Regions from separate parts of the Mycoavidus cysteinexigens genome, predicted to be linked through region 1. Evidence: predicted binding sites of a transcription regulator. Region 1 holds the regulator's gene; each other region holds the start of a gene.
What was found. The regulator LexA, encoded in region 1, represses DNA repair genes until DNA is damaged. The targets are predictions, from matches to a motif close to ACTGTATNNNNATACAGT.

Region 1 (7,867 bases):
CATAAAAATACTCCATAAGGGTTAGGTCTAAAACCAGCTGCGATACCCATTTTTAGCTTAACGAATAAGACTATGGGCACCCCGGATGCGCTGGCTTGCTGATTTGGCTTGCGCTGTGACCCGGATATATGACGCCCAATTTTTGAACGCCCTATCAAAGACTCAAGCAGAACCAACTGAATATTTTAACACTGATTTAATAAGTATCGAAGATACTTTGCAGCCGACTCGTCGGCGCCGGCTGGTCGCCGCTGAGCGCCAACATCAATAACACCCGCGCTTTATATGGATTTAATGTACCTGCGCTCACAAAACCTAATTCATCATCAGGCACAACGCCATTACGCATCACATGCCCCGCTCCGACTCGACTGGCCCGCACCACTGCCACCCCGCGCCTGACTGCTTGGGCCAACGCCTGTTGCAAGGGGGCGCCCAGTGAACCATTGCCAGTCCCCGCGGCGACAATACCGCGCACCCCCGCCGCCATGAGCGCGTCGACTAAAACCGTGGATGCTCCAGCATAATTCATCACAATTTCAACCAGCGGCCAAGCCTCAAGCGGCGCCTCCAGCTCACTCGCGCAGGTATGTCGCCGTTGCGGCGCACGCTGAAATTCGACCCGTCCATCTTGCACCCACCCGAGCGCACCGACCTCCGGTGAGCGAAATGCGTCTACTGCATAAGTACTCGTCTTAGTTACATCACGCGCACAATGAATTTGGTTATTTAAAACCACCAACACGCCTTGGCCAATCGCCGCTTGATGCGCCGCGACCGTCACTGCATTAAAAAGATTCAGCGGCCCATCCGCCGACAGTGCGGTAGCGGGCCGCATAGCGGCGGTAAGCACCACGGGTTTGGAGCTTTTAACCCCTAAATGGAGCAAAAAAGCCGTTTCTTCAAGCGTATCTGTGCCATGCGTAATCACCACCCCATCAATTTCGGCGCGCGTCAGCAACGCATTCACACGATAGACAAGCTGCGACCAATAAGCCAGTGTCATATCCTTGCTATCTATTTGAACACTTTGCTCAGCTTCGATATGGGCCACTGAAGCTAGCACTGGCAGCGCTTCAAGCAAGTCCTCAATCTCCAATATGCCTGCTTGATAATGAGCGGTTAACGAAACCGCCGCCGGTGCAGCGGCCGTGGTCCCGGTCAACGCGCCGGCAATCGTGCCGCCCGTAGCGACCACAGCAATCCGCGGCAAACACGCAGAAGATGCAGAAGAAGCTGAGGTGGGAAGAAAATCTGCAAGCATTCCATTAAATCGCTGAGAGGGGAACAAAATAAGCCGGCTATGAATATCATGGCGAACCGAGCGCAACTCAAACACCTATGACGCGAACTTATTTCAAAACGGGCGAACAATACTCCGAAACTTAAGCAAACGCTAGCCAACACTGTTGTATAAACACGAACGACAAACCCGCTGCCGGTTATGCCAACAAAAGCTCAATGCCGTCACGGCGCCAGACAAACTACGGCTGCCTGGCAGCAGAAAGCAAGCACCGGCTTTCATTCATATACAAAACGCTTTATACTGTATAAAAAAACAGGCCCATTCGCTTAAATACGTAATCACACTATGCCCAAACTCACCGTACGGCAACAGCAAGTTTTCAATTTGATCCGCCACGCGATTAAGCAAAGCGGCTTTCCCCCAACCCGGGCAGAAATTGCCGCTCAGCTTGGCTTTAGCTCAGCTAACGCGGCTGAAGAGCATCTCCGAGCACTGGCGCGCAAAGGCGTGATTGAACTCACTGCAGGCGCCTCGCGCGGCATCAAGCTGAAAACGGCCGCAACCCAAGCCAGGTCGCGCCAGCCTACGCTACCTGACGCCAGCTTCATGCAACTATCACTCCCCTTGATTGGCCGCGTAGCCGCAGGCAGCCCGATTCTCGCTACCGAACATATTATTCAACATTATCAATGCGACCCCTCCTTATTCGCCAGCCGGCCGGATTATTTACTGCATGTACGCGGCCTATCGATGCGCGATGCAGGCATTCTAGATGGGGATTTACTTGCGGTACGGCGTCAACCTGAAGCTCAAGACGGCCAGCTAATCATCGCCCGGCTTGATCATGAGGTCACGGTCAAACGCTTCAAGCGACACGGCAAAAAAGTGGAGCTGATTGCGGAAAACCCGGATTACCCTAACTTGGTGATTGAACCTGAGCAGGTAGACTTCGCCCTTGAAGGCATCGTAGTTGGCTTAATCCGACCGAGCGCATTTTAAACTCTATCCTCCATCCTCTTAACGCTTCCTCAAACCCCTTATTTCTTTCGCTAGGCTTAACCTTTGAGCTGCGCCATCAGACTATCAGTTAAAATATATTTTTTTATAGTTTTTATGAGTGACTCAGTCACTCTTCCCTGAAGTGCGATTGTTGATGTATCTACAAAAGCAGCTTCAATTTATGACTTTTTCATGACTCAGAATATATTGCGCAATGGCGTCAACGCGGATGCAGCGCTACCTAACGTGTCCTCAGTTGGGATAAACAGTCGCCGCCGCGTTTGCGTCGCGCCTATGATGGACTGGACGGATCGTCACTGCCGCTACTTCCATCGACTCATAACGCGCCATACCTGGCTTTATACAGAGATGGTGACCACAGGCGCCCTATTGCATGGCAATGCCGAACAACATTTTGCATTTAACGAAAAAGAGCACCCGCTTGCATTACAACTTGGCGGTAGCGAACCCAGTGAGCTAGCCCGCTGCGCCAAACTTGCCGCCACCGCGAATTATGATGAAATCAATCTGAATTGCGGCTGTCCGTCTGAGCGCGTGCAACGCGGCGCATTTGGCGCCTGTCTCATGGCAGAGCCCGCGCTGGTCGCCGATTGCGTGCGCGCAATGTGCGACGCAGTATCTCTTCCGGTCACCGTAAAACACCGCATTGGCATTAACGACCGAACGGATTACGCATTTGTGCGCGATTTTGTGGGAACTGTAGCGGATGCGGGTTGCCGCACTTTTATTGTGCACGCCCGCAATGCGATCTTAGGTGGACTCAGCCCGAAAGAAAACCGCACGATTCCCCCGCTCCGCTACGATTACGTTCACCACTTAAAGCGCGACTTCCCCGAGCTTGAAATCATTTTAAATGGCGGCATTCAAACCCTTGAACAGATTGAAGAACACCTGGCTCAGGTAGATGGCGTTATGATCGGCCGCCAAGCCTACCACCAACCTTGGTTATTAGCGAGCGTTGACCGCGCTTTCTACCAGGCCGCCACCCCCATGCCACAACGGGCGGAAATTGAAGCAGAATTTATTGCTTATGCTGCGCAGGAGCTTGAGCACGGCACTTATTTAGGCGCCATGACGCGGCATATACTTGGCCTATATCATGAGATGCCCGGCGCGCGCGGCTGGCGGCGCGTACTCTCAGATCACCACAAACTTGCCGCAGGCGATTTGCAGATTTTTAATGAAGCACATCAGCACGGACTCTCTTTAGCCATTTGACACATCATGAAGCTTTACCACGAACTCTTACAGGATATTCTCAGCAACGGCACGTTTAAACCAGACCGCACCGGTACCGGCACCTTGAGCGTATTTGGCCGTCAATTACGCTTCGATCTCGCGGCAGGTTTACCTATTGTCACCACCAAAAAAACTCATCTTAAAAGCGTCATTTACGAATTGCTGTGGTTCTTAAAAGGCGATACGAATATTCAATATTTAAACGATCATGGCGTTACCATTTGGGATGAATGGGCAGATGAGAACGGTGACCTAGGCCCAGTCTATGGCCATCAATGGCGCTTTTGGCCTAAACCCGATGGCGGCACAATCGATCAAATTGCGGAGCTCGTCAGGCAACTCAAAGAACGACCGCACTCACGCCGCTTATTGCTCACGGCTTTAAATCTCGCCGATTTTCCAGACGAATCGCAAACCCCCGTGGAAAATGTTCATGCGGGCCGCATGGCGCTCGCGCCTTGTCACTGTTTAACGCAGTTTTACGTGAGCGACAATAAACTGAGCTGTCTCCTGTATTGCCGCAGCCAAGACGTCTTTTTAGGCACGCCTTTTAACCTTGTCGGCTACGCACTGTTGACACATATGCTAGCGCAGCAATGCGGGCTCACGGTTGGCGAGCTGATTTGGACCGGCGGCGATTGTCATCTTTATCTCAACCATTTAGAGCAAGTTAAACAACTGCTCACGCGCTCGCCCTATCCGCTGCCGCAATTCAGCTTTGCACGCAAACCCGATGATCTATTTAGTTACCGCTTTGAGGACTTTATTCTGACCGACTATCAATCCCACCCCGCGATCAAAGCGCCGATCGCCGTCTAAACTATGACTGAGCTTTCCATCATTGTCGCGCGCGCCCGTAATGGCGTAATTGGTCGGGATAATCAACTCCCTTGGCATCTCCCTGAGGATCTGGCCTTTTTTAAACGCACAACCCTGGGCGCGCCAGTTATTATGGGCCGCAAAACGCATGAATCGATTGGCCGGCCATTGCCTGGGCGGCGCAATCTTGTGGTTACGCGTGACCCTACGCGCGTCTTTGCTGGCTGCGAAACAGTAAGTAGTTTAACCGCTGCGCTGGCGCTTTGCGCTAGTGCGCCACGTGCCTTTTTAATTGGTGGAGCCCAGCTTTATGCAGAAGGGTTACGCCACGCCGATCAACTTATCATTACTGAAATTGATCAAGATTTTGACGGGGATGCATTTTTTCCTAAACCTGATCCCCTAGTCTGGAAACAAATCACACGGAGTAAACATCGTAGCTTACCGCCAAACGATTTTGCTTATGCGTTTGTTATTTATGAGCGTAAGTAGGAGGGTAATCCCCCCATTTTTAATAGTTTTTAAAAGTAGAACACTAAGCTGCCATTAAGCTTATTTATTTAGCTTTGCGAAATATCACTCAAGATTGGAAAATGCCACCTATCACATGGCGGACTGCAAAAATTCAATTTGCCATCTTATTTGGCGAGCGTTTTACAGCTTCACTATAAAAAGCTGTAAAATTTAACCGTGGCTTCGGACACACAAATCTATGGTCCCCCCGTTTTTTGCAAGACTGATTTTTGATGCTGTGGTGGCTTGCCTAAATCTATTCGGAGTCATTGTAGGGAGAAATCTCCCTGCTCCACGATGAGAGCCGCGCCCAGTGATCCTAAAAAATTTCTCAGTCTTAGTGACTTATTGTGTGAACAGGTTCTTCACCGGGCCTCTGTGCCGTTTACGTCATCAAATTTCAGCGTTCGCAAAACCAGTGGGTGGGTGTTAATAAATTGTTAAAAAAACATGCTTAAGCAGGCATAACAAAAGCCTTTTCTTCAAACACTTTATGGCGAGCAACAACTGCCCATGCGATTCTTGCCAGCTTATTGGCGAGTGCACAGGCGACGACATTCGAGTGTCGTCGTGTCAGCATGATTTGTATCCAGAGGCTAAGCTGATCGACACGTTTATCAGCGTTTTTCATAATGGAACGAGCACATTGCACAAGGAGCCGGCGGATATTTTTATCGCCACGTTTACTAATCCCCAGCAAGTTGGCTCTACCGCCCGTACTATATTGGCGCGGCACAAGCCCGATAGATGCGGCAAAATCTCGGCTACAACCATATTGTTTCCCATCGCCCATATCTGCCGCAAGCACGCTCGCTGTAATCGGGCCAATACCTGGAATGGTCATGAGCCGCTGGGCAATCTCGTCATCGGCCAATTGCGTGTGCAATTCCTTCTCGATATCGCTTACTTGTTCAGCGAGATACTTATAGTGCGCGTGCAACCGTTCTAGCATGGCCACTAACCGGGGTGGCAGTGGGTGTTCAGCTAATAGGGCAGGCAAACGCTTAATAACCGCGTGTCCAACCGGCAAACTCACACCAAATTCGAGCAGAAAACCATGAATCTGATTGATTGTGCTAGTTCTATCCTTAATCAACGCTTCGCGTACTCGGTGCAGAGCAGATAACGCGAGTTGCGATTCTGTCTTTGGCGTCACAAATCTCATTGAAGGCCTTGAGGCCGCTTCACAAATCGCTTCGGCATCTGCAAAGTCATTCTTGTTGCTCTTGACGAATGGGCGCACAAATTGCGGAGAAATGAGTTTAACCTGATGCCCGAATTCCTTCAGCTTGCGAGCCATATGGTGGGCTCCAGCGCACGCTTCCATGACCACTGTGATTGAATGAAAGTTGCTGAAAAACGTCAGCAATTGCTTGCGCGTCACTTTCTTGCGAAACATCATCCTTCCTGCTTTGTCTTGTCCATGAAGATGAAAGGATGTCTTACCTAAATCGATTCCTATTAGCGTTACCTTATCCATTGATGGCCTCCGTAAAATTCCCCACTAACTTAAACAGTTTAGACAGTGGGGGGACCATCTCATTAATTTCTGACAGGCTCCTGACAATCCAGTTAACTAAATTTACTGTGCCGTCAGATTAAATGTTGACTAGTACATATCGCGCCTCTTTGCTTTAGCAGCTTCTTATTTATCTCACTCAAACCTTCTACCCCTTCGATCAACATATCTTTTACGAACAACGCTTCATGCTTTGAACTCCAACACAATTTCATCTGATCGCCTTCCGGCTCTTTTTGGATCTCCCAGTGCCGCACGGACTGATCTTTGCTACCGGTCACCAAATACTGGTGTCCATTTAGCTCCGTCCAGGCCACACTATAAACTGGCCTGCCAAACGCTTGAATGACGCTGAGACACTCACCCGAAACAACCTCCCACAGCCGCACCGTTCTGTCCTCACTGCCCGAAGCGATCTGGGCTCCGCTGGGCGAATACACCACGCTAGTAACATAGAAGGTATGGCCCCTCAAGGTGAACCCCACCGCGCCGCTTGTCGCGTCCCACAGCCGCACCGTGTAGTCCTCACTGCCCGAGGCAAGCTGCGCGCCGCTCGGCGAATACACCACGCTATTAACATCGCCGGCATGACCTTTTAAGGTGTGCACCGCCGCCCCGCTGTACGCGTCCCACACCCGCACCGTGTTGTCACCACTGCCCGAAGCGATCTGCGCTCCGCTCGGCGAATACACCACGCTCCTAACAGACTCAGTATGGCCCCTCAAGGTGAGACCAGGCGCGCCGCTTGTCGCGTCCCACAGCCGCACCGTCTTGTCCCTACTGCCCGAAGCGAGCTGCGCTCCGCTCGGCGAATACACCACGCTAGTAACCCAGCTGGTATGGCCCGTCAAGGTGAGCACAGGCGCGCCGCTTGTCGCGTCCCACAGCCGCACCGTCTTGTCCCTACTGCCCGAAGCGAGCTGCGCTCCGCTGGGCGAATACACCACGCTAAAAACCTTGGAAGTATGGCCCGTCAAGGTGAGACCAGGCGCGCCGCTTGTCGCGTCCCACAGCCGCACCGTCTTGTCCCTACTGCCCGAAGCGATCTGCGCTCCGCTGGGCGAATACACCACGCTCGTAACAGAGGAGGTATGGCCCGTCAAGGTGAGCCCCGGCGCGCCGCTTGTCGCGTCCCACAGTCGCACCGTGTTGTCATAACTGCCCGAAGCGATCTGCGCTCCGCTCGGCGAATACACCACGCTCTCAACATAGCCGGTATGGCCCGTCAAGGTGGAACCAGGCGCGCCGCTTGTCGCGTCCCACAGCCGTACCGTTTTGTCATTACTGCCCGAAGCGAGCTGCGCTCCGCTCGGCGAATACACCACGCTCCTAACAGACTCAGTATGGCCCCTCAAGGTGAGACCAGGCGCGCCGCTTGTCGTGTCCCACAGACGAACCGTTTGGTCCCAACTGCCCGAAGCGAGCTGTGCTCCGCTCGGTGAATACACCACGCTAGTAACCCAGCTGGTATGGCCCGTCAAGGTGAGCACAGGCGCGCCGCTTGTCGCGTC
Region 2 (7,867 bases), 240 kb from region 1:
TTGCCCGGTCTCATCCTCAAGCGTCACGAACATCACCCCTTTGGCCGTGCCCGGACGCTGGCGTACTGCCACAATACCGCAGGCGCGCACAAGCTGTCCGTTGCGACACTGTGCCAGTGTTGTCGCCGGCAGTAAATTGTGTTTCAGCAGCCGGGTGCGTAACAACGCGAGCGGATGGCGGCCCAGCGTCAGGCCCAGCGCACGGTAATCGTGAGTGATTGTTTGTCCTTCGGTAAGCGGTGCGAATGCAGGTGTCGCGTCATCGATAGAGGCGTTGCGTAACAGCGCTGAATCAGGGACTGCCGCCATGGCGTGCCATAGCGCCGCGCGCCGATTACCGGCCAGCGAAGCGAGTGCATTGGCTGCGGCCAATGCCTGTAAATCGTGGCGACTCAGTGCGGCACGCCGCGCTAGATCCGCCACATCAGTGAAAGACTGGACTGCGCGCGCCAATTCGATGCGCGCAGCGGCTTCGGCCTTCATGCCGCGGATCAGGGACAGACCGAGTCGCACGGGCGCGCGCGTCCACGCGCCTTCGAGGGTAGAGTCCCAATGGCTGACGGTAATATCGACCGGCAAGACTTCGACCCCATGACGACGGGCGTCCTGCACCAACTGCGAAGGCGTATAAAACCCCATCGGCTGACTGTTGAGCAGCGCGCATAAAAAGGCAGCCGGTTCATGACATTTGAGCCACGCGCTCGCATAGACGAGTAGTGCGAAGCTCGCTGCGTGGCTTTCCGGGAAGCCATACTCGCCAAAGCCCTGGATCTGCGCAAAAATCGCTTCAGCAAAGGGCCGATCATAGCCGCGCGCGATCATGCCGTTGACGATGCGATCATAATACTGCCCGAGTCCGCCCTTGCGGCGCCAGGCCGCCATTGCGCGGCGTAACTGGTCAGCCTCACCAGCAGAAAAACCGGCTGCGAGCATTGCGACTTGCATCACCTGTTCCTGAAAGATTGGTACGCCGAGCGTGCGGGCTAGCGCCGTTTTCATCGCGTCGCTCGGATAGGTCACGGTCTCAAGCCCCTCGCGCCGGCGTAGGTACGGATGCACCATACCGCCTTGCATTGGACCCGGGCGCACCAGCGCCACCTCAATCACCAAATCGTAGAAACAGCGCGGACGCAAGCGCGGCAACATGCTCATCTGCGCGCGCGATTCGATTTGAAATACGCCCACGGTGTCGGCGTTGCACATCATGTCGTAAGTCGCCTCGTCCTTGGCCGGAATGTCTTGTAGCTCGAACGGTTCGCCCCGCTTCTCGGCAATCAGTTCGAGCGTGCGCCGGATGGCGCTGAGCATGCCGAGCGCTAAGATGTCGATTTTTAGCAGCCCAAGCGCGTCGATGTCGTCCTTGTCCCACTGAATGATCGAGCGATCCGGCATCGCCGCGTTCTCGATTGGCACGAGCCGGCTCAAGCGGTCTTGGCTGATCACGAACCCGCCGCTGTGCTGCGACAGGTGCCGCGGAAAGCCTAACAGCGCCGTGGCCAACGTCGCCCACTGCTGGATCATCGGCGCTTGCGTATCCAGCCCGGACCCGGCAAAGTGCTTAAGCAAATCGGTGCGGCTGTCAAACCACTGGTGCGACTTCGCTATGCGATCGACGATTAGCGCATCGATGCCCAGCGCCTTGCCAGCGTCGCGCAAGGCGCTGCGCGGCCGATAGGTCGTGACTGCGGCAGTCAGCGCTGTGCGCTCGCGTCCGTACTTACGATAAATGTACTGCATCACTTCTTCGCGGCGCTGGTGCTCGAAATCAATGTCAATATCGGGCGGTTCGTTCCGTTCCTGGCTGATAAAGCGCTCAAAGAGCAAGCTCGAGCGCGCCGGATCGACTTCGGTCACGCCGAGACAGTAGCACACTGCGGAGTTCGCCGCGGACCCGCGGCCTTGGCAAAGAATACCTTCGCTGCGCGCGAACGTAACAACGTCATAAACAGTTAAAAAGTATGGCTCATACCGCAAGCTCTCGATAAGCGCCAGTTCGTGCTCGAGCTGTTGTTGTACCGTAGGTGGGATACCGCTGGGAAAGCGGCGATGCGCACCGATATAGGTTTCCTGGCGCAGATAAGTGCTCGGCGTGTGTTCAGCGGGAACCAGCTCTTGGGGATATTCGTAGCGCAGCTCGTCCAATGAGAACTGGCACTGGCGGGCGATGCGGGTGGTTTCTTCGAGCGCATCGCGCGGATAGAGGAGGGCTAGCCTAGTTCGCGTGCGCAAATGCTGTTCGGCATTGGGCGCTAGTTCATAACCGCACGCATGCACAGGCTGATGGCGCTGGATGGCGGTCAGCATGTCCTGCAATGGCTTGCGTGAGCAAACGTGCATCAGAACTGCGCCCGTGGCGACCATGGGCACATTGTGCAACGCCGAAACGCGTTGCACGACGTCTCGATGAAGGTCGTCCAGCGCGCGTGCATGTAGCGTGAGCGCGACCCACGCGCGCGTGCCAAAAAGTTTCTTAAACCAGGTGAGTTGGTCGTGAAGGCGCTGCGCATTGGCAGGGTATTCTGGATTCAAAATGACCACACAATCCGGTAACGCGTGCAAGTGGGGGACATCTGCGTTGAGACAATCTAGATCCGCTTGGAATAACTGGTATTTGCCCTTCTCACTGCGCATGCGGCCCAGCGTAATGAACTCGGATAGATTGCCATAGCCATTGCGATTCATCGCCAGCGCTGTCAACGCGAGCGGATCGTCGCCATTCGGTTGAGTCAACCGAAAGTACGCACCCACAATCAACGGTAAACCGATCTTTTTTGCTTCGAGGTGGGCACGCACGATGCCGGCAAGCGAGCATTCGTCGGTGATGGCGAGTGCCGTGTAAGCAAGTTGCGAGGCGCGCGCGACCAGCTCCTCCGCATGCGAGGCACCCTGCAGAAATGAGAAGTTCGACGCACACTGTAGTTCTGCATAGTCAGGGTGTGCGCCGTATGCTGGCGTGTCCATACGCTAGCCAAATAGCCCATGGAGAAACCAGCGCGGTGTGCGCGAGGCGTTCACGCCCACCCGTTCACAATACACCCAGTAGTGCACATGATCCTCGGATTGCGCGACGTAATAGTCCCGCATCACAACGTGCCGGTCGTGCCAGCCCGCTTCGATCCGCTCGGCTGAAGAGATAAGGCGTAACGGCGTGCCGTAGAAAAGCCGATTGCCGCGTAGCATGATCTGGATCGGTTCTTTCAGTAGCCAGGCTGGACGCGGTAATGACGAGGGCGCAGAGATGAATGTCTTATCCACGGGTACCCAGCGAGAGGCCAACTCTGGGCGATGATCGGCGAGCGGTAAGGGTTGGAGTACATTCTCGCGGCCCAGGCGTGCGACGAGCAGCTCGAGTAGTCGCGCATGGTCGGTGGCTGAGCCGCCTGGCTCTGAAAAAAGCGTGTCGCTGTGCAACTGCACTGTGCGCACGTCTTTTGCAAGCAGCCGTATAGCGATAACCGGCGCGCGCAGTTCGGTGCGGGCAAGCCGCTCTTTGAGCAGGCGCACGAGGTGCGCATCGTGCCACATGGGTTCGCCCAGCGCGACCTCGATGATGCTCGGTTCGATCGCAGACCGGCCACGTTCGTGTTCGAGTACGACGGCAAAGCGCACGACGGCGAGCTGCTGGGCGGCGAGCCAGCCCGTCATCTGTAGGAGCAGCCGGCGCGTGGCAAAGAGCGCCGCTTCTGCTTGCTCGATTCGGTCCGGTAAATCGATGCGCGCCTCAAACTCGGGCGGGGCTTGTAGCCACTCGTACGCTTCGGGTGCGGTACCCAGTGCGCGATCGAGCACATCGAGCAGCGCGGTGCCGCACCGCTTATTCAGTCCCGCGCGTGGCAGGCAGCATAGATCCGCCATCGTGCGGCAGCCCAGACCCTCGAACCATTCAGCGTACTGTTGCGCCGGCGGCAAGATGGCGAGCGGTTGGCGTCCCAGCACCCGGCTGAGTGTCTTGAACGACAGCGCGTAGCCACCCCCTGAGCGCGCGAGCAGCCACGCGGCCTGACCCGTTGGGGCGACGGCCCAATGGGCCGACACGCCGAATGCCTCGATGAGCGCGCGCGCTCCGCGCTGCAACGCACGTATGCCCCCGAAAAGCCGAAGGCTTGCATACACGTCGAGTATCACGCTTGTCTCATCGGCCAGCACAACGTGCGGTGTAAAGCGCAGCAGCGCGAGCGCCGCGCTGCGCTGGAGAGTATGTTCGCGTGCGGGGTCACGCTCGCGTATCTGCGCGTGCGGCGCGAGCGTGAGTACCCCGCCGCGACGCATACCTGGCACGACCCCCAATGCCCGCGCGACGGTGTCGAGTTGCGCGACACGGTCTTTTTCCAGCACCACCCAACCCCGCGTATCAGAGGGAGACCACAATGGGCGGAATGACTCAAGCGGTAGGCAAGGCAGATGCATGCCAATCCACACACGCATATCAACTCAACAAAATAGGGCAGGGACTCAGCGGCACGCACAACGGCTCGTCTCGGGGCGAGCCGCGCCGCTTGAGGAGGGTCAGTTGGACGCCAGCGCTCGCGGGGGTTAGGGTAAGCCGAAGCAGGGCGGGTGAAGCGTTGAGCGCCGCGGAAAGCGGGCGTAGCAAAAAGCACAGCGCCTGGCCGTGTTGCGCTGCCAGAGACAGCCGGCGTAGTGCCTCGGCGCGCATGGTGCATTGCCACAGCAGCACCGCGCCGCACGAGTCGGCGCGCAGCGCCTGTTCGGCCGCCCACAACGCGTCAGCCGTCTTTGGCGCGTGCAGCACGCAGAAGGACGCACTGGCAAGACCCCAGTAACCTAGCGCCAGCGGCTGCAATAGGTGTGGTGGATTAATCAACATGACTGGACGGCTGCCCAATGCGCGCAGCGCTGGCACGAGTAGCCGCAATTCGCCGATGCCCGGTTGCTGGACAAGTAATTCCGTGAATGCGCCTTGTGGCCAGCCGCCTCCGGGCAATTCTGCGGTCAGCTCAGGGTGGCCTGTATCGATGCAGCGGCGTGTCGCGTGTGCGCGTTGCGCACCGCACCATAGCGTAGGATGGATGGACTCGGGAGAAAGAGATAGAGCAGGGCTCATGAATGGCATAATACTGTATAAATATACAGGTATACTACCCGTAAAAATGCGTCTTTTCAAGCCGAGGCAAATTTTTGTAGAGGGGCGTAGCGTGAGGTGGCCCATTAATGTGGGACGGCTGCACGCCTATTTTAATAATTATTTTTTAGTCAATTGATGAGAGGCACTATGAGCACTATGTCGCCACGCGTAAGTCAATCCCCTTCTGTAAAGAAAGATTGGTATCTCATGCGAGTTCGTCTCAAAAGTGAATTGAAAGCGCTCAATCTCTTACGAGAATTCATTATGCAATCCGGTTGTCTGGAAAAATTTGGCTCTGTTTTGGTGCCTACTCATAAAGTTAGAGAAATTAAACATGGCCGTAAAAACATTACCGAAAAAATATTTTGTCGCGGCTATGTGTTCATTGAAATGGAAATGAACGATATAACCTCGGCTATGGTACAAAAAACGGTCGAGGTGCAGGGAGTGGGTGACGGCCATCTAAAAGGTTCTCCACTCCGGCCCATTTCTCAGGATGAGGTAGATAAAATTTTATCCCTGATGCGGGCTGACGGCCCTCCCTCTGAATCAATCCGTTTTAATGTGGGAGAAACAGTACGCATTATAAGAGGGCTTTTTGCTCCCTTAAGCGGGTCTATTGAAGAAATTAATTCCGAACGTTTTCACGTAAGAGTCTCCTTCACGTTTGAAGGTCAGACGATGTCGACCGAAGTCCATTTCAAGGATGTGGAAAAGCTTTCCCAGAGCTAATCTTGGGGCAGACGCAGAATTTGGGGCTTAAGGTGCAGTGGAACGGTTAACCAGCATAAGGGTTGTTGCAGAACAATTTCCAGCAATAACACCCATGAATAGGCATGACCGAAACCGTTCCTTTTCGGATGACTTGGCGATCCATGTTTTTTTTGAAGATCTTCCGTATTTCAATGATTTATCGAACTGATTGCCTGTGCGTCCCACAAAATAGGCATTCCACCCCATGACAGGATTTTTTGCAAAAATCATTTGTCCATCGGTACAATTCGGAAAAATTGTGGATGAAGACGATGCGGTCTTTGAGCGGAGTACATAAAATATGCGCGTACTCCCTTATTTTCAGACTTCACCTATTGTTAAAAATCTTAAAAAATTCGGCTTTTCTACGTCGTTCGTTCATTGAACTCAACGGGAGTGAGAAAGTGCTGGCGCAAGGAACCCAATGCTTACACCGATCAATGGCATGTTGTCGAGATCCCATCCTGTTGCCCAGGGACAGCTTCCCTTGCAAACTCCGCAGCAGATACTTGAGCAAGTCGAACTGTATAAAACTTTAACGGATGAGTATACAAAAATCGGTCAGGTTGACGCAGCAGAAAAGCTCTATCAGGCGGCTCAAAAGCTTTTTGAAGAAGAAGCAGAAAAATTGTCTCTTGTCCCTCAGTCGGGAAAAATAATTGAGTCTATTTATTTAAGTTACGGCTTATTGTTAAATGAACAAGGGCGCAGGACCGAAGCAGAGACGCTAGAACAAAAGAGACAGCAACTTTTTGAGCGATATAGACTCAATAACGCTGGCTTTTCTAAAAAGCGACCGGTTGAGAGGGGGTCAAGTAGTTTGCATTTAAATAAGAAAAACCCTCCCGTTGCCATTGAACGACTTGCCGGGGTGGATGCTTCTTTATTCAGCTATCCCAATACAAAGCTCGAAGCCTTCCAGGAGAGTTCAGCTGAAGCCCAAACCTTCTCTTTTAAACCGATATTAACCGATTCAGCCGGTACCGATTATATTGGGGTGGAGACGCTAGTACAAAGCTGCCATGGCACGATTAATGCGCCAGTCCATGGCAAGAATAATACGGTCAACGTGCATTACTACTCACCGAATAGAGAACTTCTGCCGCACATCCAAGAAATCCATACGTCCGTTGGAGAATTAAAAACCGCCTATCTAGATCGGTTTAAAGAACAGCAAGCGCTAGAACTACGCTCGAAGAAAGAACCGCTGGCCATCCTAGGCCGCAATATCGAGGCAGAATATTTCACCGCGTGGGAAGAGCCGGGGGAGATTCAGGATGGCCTAGCGATGTATGTGGCCCCGCAGGCTACAACTGTCACAGACAAAAAGACTCTTTTTGATTTAGACGAAGCGGTAACCGCCTTTTTGACTCAAGCCCAGGATTCTAGCCAGAAAACCCAGGTACTCCTACTACGGGGCGAAGCGGGTTTAGGTAAATCGACTTTTAATCGGCACTTAGCGCGTCGCTTATGGCGAGACTATAGTGCGGCTTCGGGAGAGCGACCGATCCCCCTATACATCTCTTTACCGACGATAGACAGGCCCAACAAGAACTTGATCGGCCAATATTTATCGGATAAATGCGGTTTCTCGCCAGAGCAGATCGACGCGTTGCGAGCAAGCCAGCGCTTTATTTTAATCTTAGATGGCTACGATGAGATTCCTGCGGAACAACGAAATCTCTATGCGGATGAAAAACTTGACCAATGGCAAGCAAAAATCCTACTGAGTTGCCGGCCCGAGTATTTAACGGAGGGCTACAAAAACCATCTGCAGCCGCGAGGACGTTCACGTGTGCTGCTGGAGTATCAGCTTGCACCATTCTCGGAACAGTCGATCGAGGCGTATATTCATCAGTATGTTGAATATACCCAGGCTCAGTGGAGCGCTGAAGACTATCAAGACACGTTAGCGCGTATTCCAAATGTCAAAGAACTATTGGGTACGCCTTTTTTGCTTAAAATGGCTTTAAGCGTGTTGCCTACATTAAACGAAACTCGGCTCGGTCACCTGGCGTTAACCCGAAT
Region 3 (7,867 bases), 470 kb from region 1:
TTACCTCAACAATATAGTAGCCTGGCTTCAATGCTGGGGCTGCTGCTACTACGCTAACATACGTGTCCCTTCCTTTCCCGCATTTCATAAATTCAGAGACGTCCCACCCCTCAATCTGTTCGAAAGAAAAATCCCCATCAGCATCTACATTTACCCGTTTAATCTGCAAATTTTCTTTTGATACTTCTTCTTTCAAATCTAAATTGATATTTAAGCCTGGATTAGGGAGCGTAGCATAGTATTCAGCGTCTGCCTCAATTTTAAATAGAACTGGCGTCTTGTTCGAAAGGAAAAAACTTGCTAATTTTTCCCCCCACTTAGAATCAAGTTTGCTGATTTGAGAAATCTCCAAAATCTTAACCTTAGAGTTAGTTTCTGCTCCCTTACCATCAATCCGTAAAACTATTCGGCCATTTTGAGATTTTGCTATCGATGTTGTGCCCTCTGCCGGAGCATGACTCACATCTGCCGCCGACTCTCTGGTTGCTTCAGTATCGTTACTGCCGCCCCCACAACCCACAAGTGAAACGCTTACTGTCAAAACACTTACCCAAGCCAATTTCCTTAACATTTTTACTCCAATTGAAATTTTTAAAATATTTTTTTACTAATAAAAAATATCCAGCTTTTTAAAAAAGCTTAAATCAAGATAAATCAGGAAAATATTTTAATCAAGACCATATTGAGTTCTGTAGAGAATAATAGACATCTATCACTAAAGCCGTATCCTTACACAAAACTCTAAATATAGCCCGTAAGGTATGATTTTACTGACCAGACCAGATCTGTAAGCATCTCCACGTTGGCGAGTAGCCGGTCCAAAACCTAAATTTTTGGGCTTTGGGCACAGCCCCCTAATAGCCAGCCCTTTCAGGATGTTTAAGTTATCCTAAATGAGGAAAAACGAGACGCGAGCCAAAATTACCTTGGCCGTCAATTAATGATAACGCAATGAAAAATCTTGTGCGAGCCGGACTAAAGCATTATAAGCAGATTAACCGCCATGCGGATGGTATTTACCCAGCACATCGCCCACCACGCGCGCCGATTTTACGGGTTTAGCGTCGGCGGCAAGCCCCATCTCGCTCATGGCTAACAAAATGCGGCGTTGTACGGGTTTTTGCCCATCGCCTACTTCGGGCAACGCGCGCCTATCTTGACTACGCAGTCAGCCTAGTCAAGATAGGCGCGCTCTGCGTAGTCACCAAGGGTTAGGAATTCAGTGTCTGCCCCACTCGGGGCCGTGAAGTTGATATTTTGTTGTTCCATTTACAGTTTATATTGGGCTAAGCTCGAATGGGTGTCAAGCTTAACCCATATAAAATTAATCCTATTCGGAAGAATTCTGTGCCTCAGAATTTTCCATAGACTGTTCTTTAGTGCGGTCAGTATCCACTAACTGTAGATAGTGTACAAGGTAGTAGCCTTGCTCTGATACTGGAGCGCTTAATTCTACAGTGAAATACTCCACATCATTTTTTACCTCTTTTTTACACTCTAAGACCTGTGCCCCATTAATTAATTTACAAATAGCAACTCCATCCTGGATATCCAATTGACTAATTGTCAATGGGCCAGGTGGCTCATTATACAATTCTACTTTAACATTTAATTCAACTACATCAAACTGAGAAAACGCATCGCCTTCCGCTTCGATTTTATACAGAAAAGCAGCATTCTTTAATTGATCTGGTAGTGTTTCAAGTTGAATTTCAGATCTATCTCTGATTTTAAGTTCACCACTAAGTTTATTATCTACGTTTAGTGGCCCATGTTTAATTAAATTAAAGGCGGCACGTTTATCTTTAGATCCGCTATATTTAAACCCCTGATTCTTCCCTGAAAATTTATTATTCAGAAATTCTTTAGTTGCCTCAGTATGATTACTACTATCACCACCTCCACAACCAACAAGCGACATACTTACCACACCTACCAAAGCTAGTTTCTTTAACATTTTCATCTCAATTAAAAATTTAAAAAAAGACTTTTTCGTTTCCACAAATATTAAGCCCTTTAAAAAAACTCAACTTAAGATAAACCAGAAAAATATTTTAATCAAGTCAACATATTCGAAAATACAAATATGATCATTATTAATTGCATAATTTATAAAAAATACTTTTTATTATTATTCCAATCTGAGCAGTGATTAACCATCAAGGTGAACTGCTTGGGCTGAGGCTCGCTGCTGAATTTCATAATTCTAAATTACGCGCAGGATGAGGATGGATTTAAATAGAGATGCGTACGAGGGGTGTTTTATGGCCTATGTCAGATAAGACCGTGCAGGCTGCTTTTGCGAAAACTCATTAGGGAGCAAGCTGCCTTTTGGAACGAGCAGCACAAATATAATTGATGTCGTCTACGGTACGGCCTTCCACACGATGATTCAAAGTCATTTACATACGGTTATCAAGTCGCTGGGACTGTTTCGGGTTGATGCAGACGAGAAAGGGGGCGTGCGTGATGGAGCTGGCTGGAAAATTACGCGTGATATCCTCCATCAAATGATTCCAAAAGATCATGCTTTACATAAACTGTGGCTGCAATCAACTGAAGTTAAAGAAAAAGCTTTATTAACCATGCAAACTGTAGGGTCTTCTCGTGAGCATGCTTATGCAAAGATTCCGAATGTCATTCTTTATAATGAAGACAGTGAAGAAAGAAAGGCTCGTTTGCTTAACTAAACATAGCTTTTAAGTTATTGAATTTCCGCAATACGTTTAACAAAATTTTTTGCCCCCCAATTTGGGGGCAAAAAATCTCAAGTTACCCAAAAAGCAAAATTGTAAGCATCACCACGTTGGCGAGTAGCTCGTTCAAAGCCTAGATTTTTTGGCTTTGGGCGCAGCCACCTAATAGCCAGCCCTTTCAGAGTATTTGAGTTATCCTAATGAGAAAAATCAAGGATCGGAAAGAAGATGCTGATAAAATTGTTCGAATAAGCGACAGAAAAGATGCCAATAAGCGTAACGACGCGGGTTATTGATGGGATCAATATTTGGTATAGGGTGGATAGACGCATTAGTGACTAAATAAGTGTCTGGCGGTCGCTATTCCGCCATAACCTTACACGTCCGCTTCAACTTCATTCCCCTTCTCTTCAAGCCAGCCACGCCGCGCAGCCGCTTCACCCTTCCCCATCAACATCGTCATCATGCCTACCGTTGCCTCAAACCCCAGCGCACCCAAAGCAATTGGCAACAAACGCCGAGTATCAGGGTTCATCGTCGTATCCCATAACTGCTCAGCACTCATTTCGCCTAGCCCTTTAAAGCGGCTGATGCTCCATTGCTGCTCACGCACGCCATCTTTACTCAGTTTATCGAGAATAGAGGCAAGTTCACCGTCATCCAAAGCGTACAGTTTTTGCGCTGGCTTTTTGCCACGCGCAGGCACATCAACCCGAAATAAGGGCGACTGCGCAATACATAAATGACCGCGCGCGATAAGCTGTGGAAAATGTTTAAAGAAAAGTGTGATCAGTAATACTTGGATATGAGAGCCATCCACATCTGCATCGGAGAGAATACAGATCTTGCCATAGCGCAAGCCTGATAAATCCGGCGTGTCCCCTGGACCATGTGGGTCGACTCCAATAGCTACCGCAATATCGTGCACCTCATTATTCGCAAAGAGCCGTTCGCGCTCCATTTCCCAAGTATTCAGCACTTTGCCACGCAAGGGCAAAATCGCTTGGAATTCTTTATCGCGCCCCATTTTAGCGGAGCCGCCAGCAGAATCCCCCTCGACCAGAAACAATTCGTTGCGCGTGATCTCGGTCGATTCGCAATCCGTGAGCTTGCCGGGCAATACTGCTACCCCAGAACTTTTACGTTTTTCTACTTTCTGGCTAGCACGCGTACGTGCCTGTGCCTGTCGAATGACTAATTCGGCCAGTTTACGGCCGTACTCAACGTGTTGATGGAGCCATAATTCAAGCGCGGGACGCACAAAAGACGAAACCAAACGCACTGCATCACGGCTATTTAAGCGCTCTTTAATCTGGCCCTGAAATTGTGGATCAAGGACTTTGGCTGAGAGCAAAAATGATACCCGCGAAAACACATCTTCCGGCAGGACTTTAATCCCCTTGGGCAGCAAACTATGTAGCTCGATAAAACCCTTAATCGCCTGAAACAGTCCCTCACGCAAGCCAGATTCATGAGTGCCGCCGGCAGAAGTCGGAATCAGATTGACATAGGATTCACGTACCAGCGGGCCTTCCTCGCTCCAAGCGACGACCCAGGCAGCGCCCTCGCCTTCGGCGAAATTCTCGTCACCATTACGGTTTGCGCCAACAAAACGCTCATCTTCAAAAAGGGGAATGAGTAGTTCAGCGCCCGCTAGCCCCTCTTGTAAATAACTACGGAATCCATCTTCATATTGCCAGCGTTGTCGCTCGCCGGTTTTTTCAATGACAAGGCAAACCTCAACGCCCGGTAATAAAACGGCTTTTGAACGGAGTAACCGTTGCAACTCTCCTACTGGCAAATGCGCTGCATCAAAGTATTTTGGATCCGGCCATGCGGTGACTCGCGTGCCGGATTTTTTTTCACTGCGGCTAGCTGAGCGCACAGCTAACGGCTGAGCGAGCTCGCCATGCGCAAAACCTATTTGCGCCACTTTACCTTCTCGCCATACTGTGACGTCTAGCCGCGTCGATAATGCATTGGTCACTGATACGCCGACACCATGCAAGCCCCCCGAGAAAGTGTAAGCGCCGCCTGCCGCTTTATCGAACTTCCCACCCGCATGAAGCCGTGTAAAAACGAGTTCAACTACAGGCACGCCTTCTTCAGGATGCAAGCCAAATGGAATGCCCCGCCCATCATCCTCAACGCTCACCGCACCATCAATATGCAAAGTGACAATAATTTGCCGGCCATAACCACCCAGCGCTTCATCGGAGGCGTTATCGATCGCCTCTTGCACAATGTGCAAGGGGTTTTCAGTACGGGTATACATGCCTGGCCGCTGCTTGACCGGCTCCAAGCCCTTCAATACTTTAATCGACGCTTCACTATATGCAGGGAGATTTCTTTTAATAGCCATGAGGAAATAGGATAAGAATGTAGCGTGTTTTTACAAATGTTTAAGCAAACTGTATCGTTGGATGCGCGGGAGTTTGTCATTCATTAAATAACGCTTGGCTTAGAATTTAAGTGAGATTTTGGCTTTTCTATTTGGCTTCCAGCGCCTGCCAACGTTCAAGGGCTGCGAGCAATTCATCTTCTATCTCAGCATGACGCTCGGCCAAGCGCGCGCCTTGTTGTGCATCTTGCGCAAAAATCGAGCCATCTACAAGTTGTTGGTCGATGGCTTTTTGTTCAGCTTCAAGAGCGGCAATTTTATCTGGCAAAGCATTTAACTCTTGTTGCTGCTTATACGATAATTTAAGTGCGCGCCGGGTCGGATGGTCTGCCGCGCGATCTTTAGATGCGCTAGCGCTGACACTTTTAGCGGTTCTGGCTGACGTGCTTGGCGTGGCGCGGGCATGTTGCATTTGCCAATCGGCAAAGCCGCCTACATATTCACGCCACATTCCATCGCCTTCGGCCACAATGACTGAGGTCACCACATTGTCTAAAAAGGTGCGATCGTGGCTCACTAATAAGACGGTGCCGTCATAGTCGCCAAGTAAGTCCTCAAGCAGCTCGAGTGCCGGAATATCCAGATCATTGGTGGGTTCATCTAATACCAATATATTCGATGGACGGGCAAAAAGTTGCGCCAGCAATAGCCGGTTGCGTTCGCCGCCTGATAGAGATTTTACCGGTGAGCGCGCGCGTTCAGGCGCAAATAGAAAATCCCCTAGGTAACTCATCACATGCTTTTTTTTCCCATTGATCTCAACCCAATCACTGCCTGGGCTAATCGTCTCAAGCAAGCTTCTCTCAGGATCGAGTTGCGCTCTCATTTGATCAAAGTACGCAATATGTAACTGGGTGCCGGTACGCGCCCGGCCCTGATCGGGGGGCACCGTGCCTAAGATAAGCTTCAATAGCGTGGTTTTACCGGCTCCATTCGGACCGATTAAACCGATTCTGTCGCCGCGTGTTACCGTCACTGAAAAATCTTTAATCAGCATACGCGCGCCATAACACTTTGACACGCCATCGAGTTCCGCTACCAACTTGCCGGATTTTTCTGCTTGGCTGGCATTCAGTTTGAGATTACCTTGCACTGAGCGCCGCTGGGCGCGGGCTGCGCGCATTTCAACTAAGCGCCCAATCCGGCCTACGCTACGCGTACGGCGCGCCTCAACCCCTTTGCGAATCCAAATTTCTTCCTGCGCGAGTAGTTTGTCGAATTTTGCGTTCTCGATCCGCTCAACTTCTAACTGCTGGGCTTTTTGGACCTGATAAGCGCCAAAATTACCTGGAAAAGAGAGTAAGCGGCCGCGATCCAACTCAACAATGCGCGTCGCCACCCGATCCAGAAAAGATCGATCATGGGTAATGAACAAGACGCTGGCGCGTTGTGCAATTAATAACTCTTCAAGCCAGCGCATGCCATCAAAATCAAGATGATTGGTGGGCTCGTCAAGCAATAATAAATCCGGGCGCGCCACCAGCGCTGCACCCAGCGCGACACGTTTTTGCCCGCCTCCCGAAAGTGTCTGCACCAGCGCCTTGCCATCCAGCTCCAACTGCGTCAAAAGAGTCTCAACCCGAGCCGACCACTGCCATATATCGGCGGCATCCAGTTGGGCTTGTAGGTTGGTCATTTGCGTCAGCAGTGCATCATGCTGGTCCGCTTCATTGGTTTCGGCCAGCTGCGCAGTCACCGCATCAAATTCGTCAAGCAACGCGCGGCCGGCGGCAAGGCCTGAGGCCACTGCCTCAAATACCGTTTCGCTATCCGCGAAGACCGATTCTTGCGGCACATACGCCGTGACTAAACCTTGCTGGCGTGCGCTCACCCCATCATCCGGCGCAATTCGTTGCGCAACGATTTTCAGCAGCGACGATTTGCCGGCTCCATTGCGGCCAATCAGGCCAACGCGCTCATTAGTTTCGATTGAGAAATCGGCGCGGTCCAGCAGCGCCACGTGCCCAAACGCAAGTTGGGCACCGGTGATAGAAAAAAGTGGCATAGCGGCAGTTGTTCCAAGAAAACCGAGATTGTACCGCTAGCCCTTTTCTTAAGCTTAAATTGCTTAACGATTGACCAGTTTCGCTGGCACCATCAGGGTGAGCAAAGCTGCAATGAAAAGCATTGAAGCCATGACACACAGACCAATATCCATGCTGTGTGTTAGGTCTTTAATGAAGCCAATGACATACGGACTGACAAAGCCACCCAGGTTACCGCATGAATTGATAAGCCCAATCCCTGCTGCGGCTGCAATGCCACCCAAAAAAGACGTGGGCAAACTCCAGAAAAGCGGCAGCGAGCTCATCACGCCCATAGCGGCAATCGTCATACCACAGATCGTAATCACTGGACTATGACTCCAAACCACGCTGGTTATGAGTCCCAAACCACCCATCATACAAGCCGCGACAAGATGCCAGCGTCTTTCACGATGTTTATCCGCGCTGTACCCAAACAATGGTAAGGCAATCATTGCGGCTAGATAAGGAATGGCCGTGAGCAGCCCAATATGCAGCGGATCTTTAATTCCGGTAGATTGAATAATGGTGGGCAACCAGAAACCAACGGTGTAAAAACCCATAATCAGGCAAAAATAAATCAACGTGAGAAACCAAACCCGACCATTCGTGAGCGCGGCGCGAAACGAAAACGGCAGTTTGTGTGCGCTATCTTCTTGAATACGCTGAGTAAGCAGATCTTTTTCCTGAGTAGAGAGCCATTTTGCATGACTAATTCGATCCGTTAATATGAAAAACGCAGCGCA

Region 2: a site for LexA is predicted at 5,078-5,095, ahead of imuA (translesion DNA synthesis-associated protein ImuA). Genes of this name have one in related genera too.
Region 3: a site for LexA is predicted at 5,094-5,111, ahead of MCB1EB_RS02470 (DNA topoisomerase IV subunit B). Genes of this name have one in related genera too.

The regions. Positions count from the first base shown of each region.
Region 1 is NZ_AP018150.1:1,016,609-1,024,475, reverse strand. Features, by position in the region: gene rpsB (30S ribosomal protein S2) at 1-3, opposite strand, end outside; gene MCB1EB_RS04375 (asparaginase) at 197-1,264, opposite strand; gene lexA (transcriptional repressor LexA) at 1,592-2,245, shown strand; gene dusA (tRNA dihydrouridine(20/20a) synthase DusA) at 2,492-3,484, shown strand; gene MCB1EB_RS04360 (thymidylate synthase) at 3,491-4,324, shown strand; gene MCB1EB_RS04355 (dihydrofolate reductase) at 4,328-4,816, shown strand; partial or broken gene MCB1EB_RS12330 (IS256 family transposase) at 4,864-4,995, shown strand; gene MCB1EB_RS04345 (IS110 family RNA-guided transposase) at 5,292-6,317, opposite strand; gene MCB1EB_RS04340 (NACHT domain-containing protein) at 6,431-7,867, opposite strand, start outside.
Region 2 is NZ_AP018150.1:1,256,071-1,263,937, reverse strand. Features, by position in the region: gene MCB1EB_RS05295 (error-prone DNA polymerase) at 1-2,961, opposite strand, end outside; gene MCB1EB_RS05290 (Y-family DNA polymerase) at 2,965-4,425, opposite strand; gene imuA (translesion DNA synthesis-associated protein ImuA) at 4,427-5,065, opposite strand; gene nusG (transcription termination/antitermination protein NusG) at 5,234-5,818, shown strand.
Region 3 is NZ_AP018150.1:550,954-558,820, reverse strand. Features, by position in the region: gene MCB1EB_RS02490 (hypothetical protein) at 1-571, opposite strand, end outside; partial or broken gene MCB1EB_RS02485 (DNA gyrase subunit A) at 909-1,269, opposite strand; gene MCB1EB_RS02480 (hypothetical protein) at 1,331-1,957, opposite strand; gene MCB1EB_RS02475 (hypothetical protein) at 2,388-2,690, shown strand; gene MCB1EB_RS02470 (DNA topoisomerase IV subunit B) at 3,073-5,058, opposite strand; gene MCB1EB_RS02465 (ATP-binding cassette domain-containing protein) at 5,186-7,102, opposite strand; gene MCB1EB_RS02460 (MFS transporter) at 7,166-7,867, opposite strand, start outside.